DNA from 4 places in the Jeotgalicoccus sp. FSL K6-3177 genome. Region 3 is predicted to be linked to each of the others. Evidence: riboswitches for the same ligand, from Rfam matches in the RefSeq annotation. Region 3 holds a riboswitch; each other region holds the start of a gene.
What was found. A riboswitch is a leader RNA that binds a small molecule or an ion and turns the genes downstream of it on or off. The one in region 3 is predicted to bind thiamine pyrophosphate.
Positions count from the first base shown of each region.

Region 1: another riboswitch for thiamine pyrophosphate. It lies ahead of thiD (bifunctional hydroxymethylpyrimidine kinase/phosphomethylpyrimidine kinase); the one in region 3 lies ahead of MHH58_RS04960 (RicAFT regulatory complex protein RicA family protein).
Region 2: another riboswitch for thiamine pyrophosphate. It lies ahead of MHH58_RS00160 (3-oxoacyl-ACP reductase); the one in region 3 lies ahead of MHH58_RS04960 (RicAFT regulatory complex protein RicA family protein).
Region 4: another riboswitch for thiamine pyrophosphate. It lies ahead of tenA (thiaminase II); the one in region 3 lies ahead of MHH58_RS04960 (RicAFT regulatory complex protein RicA family protein).

Region 1 is NZ_JBBOSK010000001.1:2,030,879-2,033,077, reverse strand. Features, by position in the region: gene MHH58_RS10365 (ABC transporter permease) at 1-721, shown strand, start outside; TPP riboswitch at 764-863, shown strand; gene thiD (bifunctional hydroxymethylpyrimidine kinase/phosphomethylpyrimidine kinase) at 933-1,724, shown strand; gene thiM (hydroxyethylthiazole kinase) at 1,730-2,199, shown strand, end outside.
Region 2 is NZ_JBBOSK010000001.1:35,700-37,898, forward strand. Features, by position in the region: gene MHH58_RS00155 (NtaA/DmoA family FMN-dependent monooxygenase) at 1-289, opposite strand, end outside; gene MHH58_RS00160 (3-oxoacyl-ACP reductase) at 302-1,051, opposite strand; TPP riboswitch at 1,157-1,259, opposite strand; TPP riboswitch at 1,495-1,604, shown strand; gene MHH58_RS00165 (thiamine phosphate synthase) at 1,678-2,199, shown strand, end outside.
Region 3 is NZ_JBBOSK010000001.1:988,643-990,841, reverse strand. Features, by position in the region: gene thiW (energy coupling factor transporter S component ThiW) at 1-438, opposite strand, end outside; gene MHH58_RS04960 (RicAFT regulatory complex protein RicA family protein) at 953-1,387, opposite strand; TPP riboswitch at 1,515-1,605, opposite strand; gene MHH58_RS04955 (ABC transporter ATP-binding protein) at 1,679-2,199, opposite strand, start outside.
Region 4 is NZ_JBBOSK010000001.1:2,130,879-2,133,077, reverse strand. Features, by position in the region: gene MHH58_RS10890 (hypothetical protein) at 1-361, shown strand, start outside; gene MHH58_RS10885 (four-helix bundle copper-binding protein) at 600-926, opposite strand; TPP riboswitch at 1,017-1,112, shown strand; gene tenA (thiaminase II) at 1,202-1,882, shown strand; gene MHH58_RS10875 (hypothetical protein) at 2,026-2,199, shown strand, end outside.

The sequences.
Region 1 (2,199 bases), 1.0 Mb from region 3:
TATGCGGGTAATGATTTTCAGCTGGCTGGCCGGTCTGTTTGCCGCCGGCTTATCTTACGGCTCCATATTCGGAGATTTGGAGAGTCTGATCGGAGATAATGATATGCTCCGGGAGGCACTCGGCGACAATAATCCGGCAGTCTTCTTTATCGGCATGCTGCTGGTGATATCGGCGCTAATATCGGCTGTGCCCGCCCTGATGATTAACGGACGTATCCTCACCGAGGAGAAAAAGGGACGCCTGGAAGTGATGAATGCCGGTACGCTGAACCGGAAAGTATCGCGCGGTACTATTTTTACAACACATTATCTGTACGGTATCGGGACAGGAGTGTTATCTTTTCTCTTGACGATAGCCGGCATGTACCTTGCCAGTATAAATGTTGCGGATTTGAGTGTTTCTCTTAAAGACTTCGGTCTTGCGGCAGTAAATTACTGTGCGGGTATTATATTTATAGCAGGGATATCCGCATTATTTGCGGGAATCTCCAGAAAGCTGCATACTGCAGCATGGATATATATTGCCTATATCTTTTTTGCAAACTACTTTGGCGTGCTGATAAATATCGATGAAGTGTATTTAATGCTCAGCCCGTTTTACTATTTAAGTGATATGCCTTACGAAAGAATGAATATCAGTGCTGTTTTAATTATCGCGAGCCTCGGAATTCTTTTTGCCGCAATCGGAACGGCGGTGTTCAGACGCCGCAATCTGCTTTGACGGCTAAAAGAAATATGGTACGCTTATGTCAATAAAAAGAATAGAACCCGCTGGGGGCGCCGGTACGGCTGAGATAGCGAATGCTTGTCCCTTTTCACCTGATCCAGGTTATGCTGGCGTAGGGAAGTGCAGATGATTACAGACGAAATCTCTTAATCGATCCAACCCGCTTCCCTGGAAGCGGGTTTTTTATTACAGGAGGATATATTTAATGACTTTACCTATTGGTTTAACTGTTGCAGGAACTGATCCGACAGGCGGAGCGGGAATATTTGCGGATCTTAAAGCAATGCACTCGCGGGGTGTTTACGGTATGGCTGCGGTGACTTCACTGACTGCGCAGAATACACTCGGTGTCCAGGGCGTTTACAATGTGCCGGCGGATTTTATCGACAAAGAACTGAACAGCATATTTTCGGACGAAGTGCCGCATGCAATGAAGACTGGAATGGTGGCAGAGGCGGATATGATGACTGTGATTGCCGAATATATCCGGAAGTATAACATTCCGTACGTCATGGATCCGGTAATGATAGCAACGAGCGGAGACCGTCTGATGACGGACACATCGATGGCGACACTGATTGATACGCTGCTCCCGCTGTCACACATAGTAACACCGAATCTTCATGAAGCAGAAGCGATTGCGAATATGACTATCCGGACAGAAGAAGATATTCACCGGGCTCTGAAAATATTTGTTGATGAAATGGGCGCAGCCAGCGTGATTATTAAGGGCGGCCACCTGTCGGGTGATGCAACTGATTATTTATATGACGGGAAAAAAATTTCAACTTTAACAAGAGCGCGTATTGATACGGATCAGACGCACGGTACGGGCTGCACTTTCTCGGCAGTTTTAACAGCCGAGCTTGCAAAAGGCCGTACGGTCGAAGAAGCGTTCAGAACAGGTAAAGCATATATTACCAGTGCAATACAAAATTCTCCCGGTATCGGTAAAGGCAGCGGACCGGTGAATCATTTCAGCTATCAAGGAGACTGATTCAGATGATAGAAGAGTTAAGAAAAAACACACCGCTTGTAGTATGTATTACGAACGACGTCGTGAAGCCTTTTACTGCGAACAGTCTCTTGGCACTCGGAGCATCTCCGATTATGAGCGGTGAAAAAAGCGAAGCACCAGATATTTTAAAGCATGCGGGAGCACTGCTTTTAAATATTGGCACGTGCACGGAAGAAAAAGTGCCGCTGTATGAAGAAATGGCACGCTGTGCTAACGAGTGTAATATTCCAATCGTGCTGGATCCGGTCGGTTACGGCGCATCAGCGTTTCGCAGAAATCTGACAGATAAACTGCTCAGTGAATACAACATTGCACTTGTGAAAGGGAATGCCGGGGAAATACATGCTCTAAGCGGTAAAGAAGCGGTGTCTAAAGGCGTTGACTCAATCATAGAAGGAAATACACTGGATATCGCAAAAGCGGCCCACAGCATGTTAAACGCCCCTGTGCTCGT
Region 2 (2,199 bases), 950 kb from region 3:
TAGTTGAAACAAGTCCAACGTTATCTGTGACTTTACTCATAGCAGTTAATGCAACAATTGGGTCAAAATAACTCGTTGGCAATTCTGTTGGACTATCTGCGGGGAAGGCTTGTGAATCTGCGAAAAATACGGCATCAAATTTCCCGCGTTCTGCAATTTTTGCCAGATTTTCATAATATTCAATTGTCGTGAATTCATTGACACTCGAATCATCTTCTAACCATGCTGCCTGATGATGACCCACACCATACATTAAAATTCCTATATTTAACTGTTTAGAATTATTCATAATATATACCGCCTAGTTCATAGTAAGTCCGCCGTCTACCGTGATGTTTTGTCCTGTAATACCATCTGCTGCCTCAGAACAAAGATAAACAACCATATTAGCAACGTCTTGTGGTGTTGTTACTTTTCTCAATGGTGTGGACTGTGCGATTAAATCGAATACTTCTGGTGTTGTGACTGCACTTGCGTCTGTTGTTTTCAGCAAACCGCCAGAAACAACATTTGCTCGGATACCATACTGTCCAAGTTCTGCTGCAACGTTTCTGGTGAACCCAATTAAAGCAGCTTTTGCAGTGGTGTACTCGTGATATGGTACTACAGGATTTTGATATAGATTCGTTCCAATACTAATTATTGCACCGTCTTTACGTTCTAAAAACTGTGGCATTACACTTTGTGATACGTTAAATGCAGCTTTTAGTGTCCCGTCTAACTGTTGTTCATAATCCTTGTAAGTTAAATCTTTAAATGCTTTTTGAGCGGTTGGATCAAATTTAAAATTAACGAGTGCATTGTTTACAACAACATCAATCTGGCCGAAATGTTCAGTTCCTTTTTTTACTAATTGTTCAACTGCTTCACGGTCTGTAATGTCCGCTTGAATCGCAATCGCTTGTGCGCCAATTTCTTTTTGTAACTTCTCTGCTTCTTCCTTACTTTTGTTGTAGTTAATTATGACATTAAAGCCTTTTTCACTCAGTGCTTTTACGATATAGCTGCCAAGTCCTCTTCCGCTTCCCGTTACTAAAACTGTTCTTGTCAAATAAATCACTCCTATAATTTTTTAAAATAAAAAAATACGCAACCTTCATAGGAAAGTTACGTATCGAGAGTAAATTATATGCCCGCAAAGACATAGATATACAACTGTATCGATGTAACACTTTCCTACGCCAGTTTTAACTGGATCAGGTTCAAAGGGTCTGAGGTTTCCCTCATCTCAGTTTATATAAACACCCCTAGTGCGAATCTATTCTATTTAACATCATTGTAGTACTTTACAAAGATACGTCAAGTAAACCACAAATTATTTAAATTGGAACAAACGCAATTCAAATTCAATTCTGTAACTGTACTGCTTTCTAGTTTTTATATGATTGAGTGAATGTTAAAAGGTAGTTATCAGCATAATTAAAATCTAATTTTATTTGCAATATTTAACTTTTTAGAGTAACTTGAGGTTATTGATTGGAAAAATTAAATAGTTAAGACCACTGGAAGTGTCTTTAAAAAAGGCTGAGATTAAAGTGTAGACTTTGGGATTCCGGGAACCTGATACAGTTCATACTGGCGTAGGAAAGTGGCGAAAGTAATATGTTTTGATGCATACTTGCGCTGTTTTTCTATATAGAAAAACAGCGCTTTTTTTTTATGTTAAGGGGTGACATAATGCTTATTGCAATTACACATTTTAAGATATTAATTTCCAAGGATATTATTCATTTCAATACGATTTCATCCTGTATCGATTATCTTTTACTTCGTACACCCATGTCCGACAACGAGTTATCATCGTTCCTTTGTCAGCTTATTCATTCAGGTTTTCCCAAAGAAAAAATCATCATTCATACTTCGACTAAATTGCTGGAATCTTTTCGTTTAACTGCTATCCACTTTAGAGAAAACGATCCAACTGCATTAACGTATAAAAAAGAACATCCGGATATTTCAGTCAGCATGTCTGCTCATTCACCTGAATCTGTCAAGAAAGCACAGGACAATCATCTCGACTTTGTATTATACGGCCATATATTTGAATCGAGTTCAAAGAAATCTTTGCCGCCGCGTACACATCAAGAAGTACGTGATGCACTGTCTTATGATATTCCTGTCGTTGCACTTGGAGGTATCAATTCAACAACTATCAATCAGTTACCGGCAGGTTTCAGTGGTATCTCGGCAATTTCTGCA
Region 3 (2,199 bases):
CAATTGTTTTAAGATGATGTAGGACGTAATGGCGCCGATTAGACTCGATACTAAGAAAGCTGCTGCGACCACTGTGAAAATTTGTGCATCGAGTTCAAGGATGATAATCAGCGGGTAAAGGCTGAGCGCACCGATGACGCCGGTGCCGATGATTTCGCCGAGGGCCGCAAGCGACAGCTTTTTAGAGTATTTGTAGAGCAGCCAGGCTAAGAGCGCGCCGATCATGCTGCCGGGATAAGCGAAGACGGTGCCCGTGCCGAATAGAATTCTGATCGTCGACGAGATAAAAGCCTGGACGATAACCCAGGGGCCGGTGAGTACCGCACCGAGTACGTTGATCAGGTGCTGCATGGGCGCCGCGCGGATAATGCCGATTGGAATAGTGACTAGCGTACTTAAAATAACGTTTAAAGCGACAAAAGCTGCGGTGAATGTCATGTTTTTAGTTAATTTGTTGATGGTGGTGCCTCCTATTTGAATTATTGGTGATGGAATGTGTGGCTTGATGCGTTGGCGTGACGGAAGCTCATGTATACGAAAGACACGATGCGTTGGCGTGACGGAAGCTCATGTATACGAAAGACACGATGCGTTGGCGTGACGGAAGCTCATGTATACGAAAGACGCGATGCGTTGGCGTGACGGAAGCTCATGTATACGAAAGACGCGATGCGTTGACATGACGGACGCTCATGTATACGAAAGGCGCGGTGCGTTGGCGTGACGGGCGCTCATGTATACGAAAGGCGCGATGCGTTGACATGACGGGCGCTCATGTATACGAAAGGCGCGATGCGTTGGCGTGACGGACGCTCATGTATACGAAAGACGCGGTGCGTTGGCGTGACGGGCGCTCATGTATACGCAAGACTCAATACCCCAACATACAAAAATGGCGCTGAAACACTCTATTATTCAGAGATTTCAACGCCATTCAATATGTAGATGATGCTTATTTAAACTGGTTCGGGTCGCGGTTTGGTCTGTTGCGGACTGCAGCGCCGGTTTCGCCCTGCATGAGGTCGCCGCCTGTTTGTTCGATAATTTCGCTTGTGACTGTTGAGCTGATTGCATGCGAGACCATCTGCAGCAGTTCATTAACGCCTGCCTGTGATTCTTTGAACTGGTCAACGAGCGGCATTTCGTCTAATTCTTCTTCGATTTTAGCCAGTTTTTCTTCCGTCATTTTGTAGGCGCGTTCTTTGCCGTAGTTTTGGAAGTTTACAGCTTGCTGCTGCAGGCTTTTCAGACTGGCCATCTTTTCGCGGATTTCCTGATTTTCATGAATCTTAGCTTCCGCTTTCTGGAAGAATTCAACCTGTTCTGTTTCCGCCATCATTTTACCGAGCTTTTTTGCTTCTTCTATTATTTCATCCTTAGTATACATTCGAAGTTCCACCTTTTAGTTGATATATACCATTCATTATATATGAAAGCCTTCATTTATTAAATGTAAATCTCCTGATTCGTTTGTCAAAGTACAAAAATGCACACTCCGGCCCTGGAGTGTGCATAACGAATCTATGCCACTTCCCTACGCTGGCATAATCCAGATCAGGTAGTAAGAGTGTTTCTCAGCCCGTAAGGGCACCTCCAGTGGTGTGCGGTATTTAATTGCTTCCATCATAACTGAACAAAAAGTGTTTGTAAACATAGATGAGCCGCACAGCTCGCCTGTTTACTGATTCACCATGTCATAGTACTTGCCTTCCAAAGCAAGCAGCTCTTCTTCCGTTCCCGCTTCAAGCAGTTCGCCCTGCTCTAAAACGAAGATCCGGTCGACGGCTTTTATCGTGTTGAGACGGTGGGCGATAATAATGCTCGTCCGCCCTTTCATCAGCCGCTCCAGCGATTCCTGGATTTTCAGTTCTGTAATCGTGTCGATGCTGGACGTTGCTTCATCGAGCAGCAGGATGGCAGGGTCTGTAATGAGCGCCCGCGCGATGGAGATCAGCTGCTTTTGGCCCTGCGAGATAAAGCCCTCATCTAAATCGAGCACCGTGTCGTAACCCTGCTCGAGCGTCATAATAAAGTCATGGGCATTGGCGACTTTCGCCGCTTCAATCACTTCATCGTCTGTCGCATTCATCCGGCCGTAGCGTATATTTTCACGGATGGTGGCTTCAAACAGGTACGGGTCCTGCAGCACGAAGGCCGTCTGTGAACGAATGTTAGTACGGGAGTAATCTTTAATATCCT
Region 4 (2,199 bases), 1.1 Mb from region 3:
TCTTAAAAAGATTGAACAGCTGAAACACGATATTATTACGCTGAAGGCTGCCGTTCATCATAAAAATACAACAGGAGTGCTTACGATTGATGATGTGGAATACACCGCATCAGAAGTGCTGGAATCACTGAAACTGGAAAGGGATATCGTCAATAATCTGCAGAACAATACGTCTTTCGGCTACCATCGTGAACGTATTAAAACTGTCGCCGGTGTCGGTATTGTTGAAGAGGGTATTATTAATGAAAAAGAAGTAATCGAATATATTGAGGCGCTTGAAGTAAAGGTAAACCGTAAATCCATGCTGATTGATAAGTTCAACAGTACGGAAACAATTGAAGCGGAACTTAAAACGATATAAAAGTTTTCGGCAGAAATCAGGCCCCTTTCTTATATGATAATTTGATGGATTACAATTTACGGTTTATTTATCTGATTACGTTTTAAGAATCCGGATGCTGGACACGAAACACAATCGTGCTGATGACCTGATTTCGACGGGGATTTCCCAAAAACTTCCGGGCGGAAAGTTTTGCCTTTAGGACCGTCTGTACATAAAAAAAGACATGCAGAAATTTCTGCATGTCTTTTTCTTTCTTTTACGCCGCAGCCCTGCATGCTTCCGCACATTCAAAGCAGGCTTTGGCGCATTCCTGACAGTGATCGTGGTCATGCTTTTGACATTCCTTGCCGCATGCTTCACAAATAGTGGCACATACGCCGGCGAGTTCTTTAACGAAAGGTGAGTTTCTTGTGACGGCCTGTTCTAAAAATGAGCACATATCCGCACATTCACGGTCTGTTCTAATGCAGTCCGCCATCATTTTTACATCTTCTTCTTTTAAGCATGCGTCGAAACAGTGATTGCACGCTTCCATGCATTCGTGCAGAGTTTTAAGCAGCTGCTGATTCTGTTCGTGAGCCATATATAATTCCTCCTTAAAAGATTCATACAATCTATTAATTCCCTGAGCAATATTTTTTAAACTGTAGTACAGTGGAATTGTAAAGAAAATATAAACGGCTGGGGGCGCACTTATGTGCTGAGAGATAATATCGACCCTTTGAACCTGTAGGTTAGGACCTGCGCAGGGAAGTCTGTGTCGATATATACGCGGATGTCTGTATATTTTTTGGCCCGGGCCTCTCATAAGGTTCGGGTTTTTATCGTCTTTGGCCGAAATACAAAGGAGATATGGCAATGAAGTTTACAGACAGGTTATGGGACAGCGTGGAGAGTATTTGGAACGGATATCTTGAGCATCCGTTTGTGACCGGTTTAGGGGACGGGACGCTCGAGCACGGGAAATTTCAGCACTGGCTGAAGCAGGACTATGTGTATCTGGTTGAGTATTCCCGGCTGATGGCAATCGGGGCGGAGAAGTCGCCGGACCTAAAAACGATGAATATGTTTTCTGAAATGCTGCACGGCACGCTCTTCGGAGAAATGGAGCTGCACAGAAATTACGCGGCAGAGTTTGGTATTTCAGAAGAGGAGCTTCTTCTGACCGAAGCTTCCGCAGTGAACACTGCTTACACGAGCTATATGCTGAACCACGCTCAGCGGGGTGATGCAGCGGCTGTTGCTGCATGCCTCCTCGCCTGCGCCTGGAGTTACAATTACATCGGAAGATCTCTGTCGGATAAATACCCGGAGCAGGAAAACAATCCGTACAAACAGTGGGTTGAAACATATTCTAGTGAAGATTTCACCAGTTTGAACGGCACGGCGATGACTCTCCTTAATAAGCTCGCTGAAGGAAAACCTGAACGTGAACTGGTCCTGCTGGAAGAAATCGTCGTGAAGACCAGTCTCTATGAGTATATGTTTTGGGATATGTGCGAAAGCCGGGAAGAATGGCCGATTAAAGTGAGTTTATAAACGGTTATAATTATTAATAAGTTTTCAAAATTGTTAAAGGTCGGTAAATAATGTATAAGTCAGTTTTTCTTTGAGGTATTGTAGAATTAACACCATGAATCAGTCTGAATACTATCTTACTTTTAAGGAGCTGGAAATCCATAATGAAGAAACTTTTAACAATCGGATCGTTAGTCGGAGTGCTTGCATTAGCAGCGTGCGGCGGAGACACTGAAGAAGGAACAGAGACAGAAGAAACCGGCACTGAAGGAACAGAAACAGAAAGTACAGAGACTGAAACAGATACAGAAACAGAAGATACCGAATCAGAAGACGAT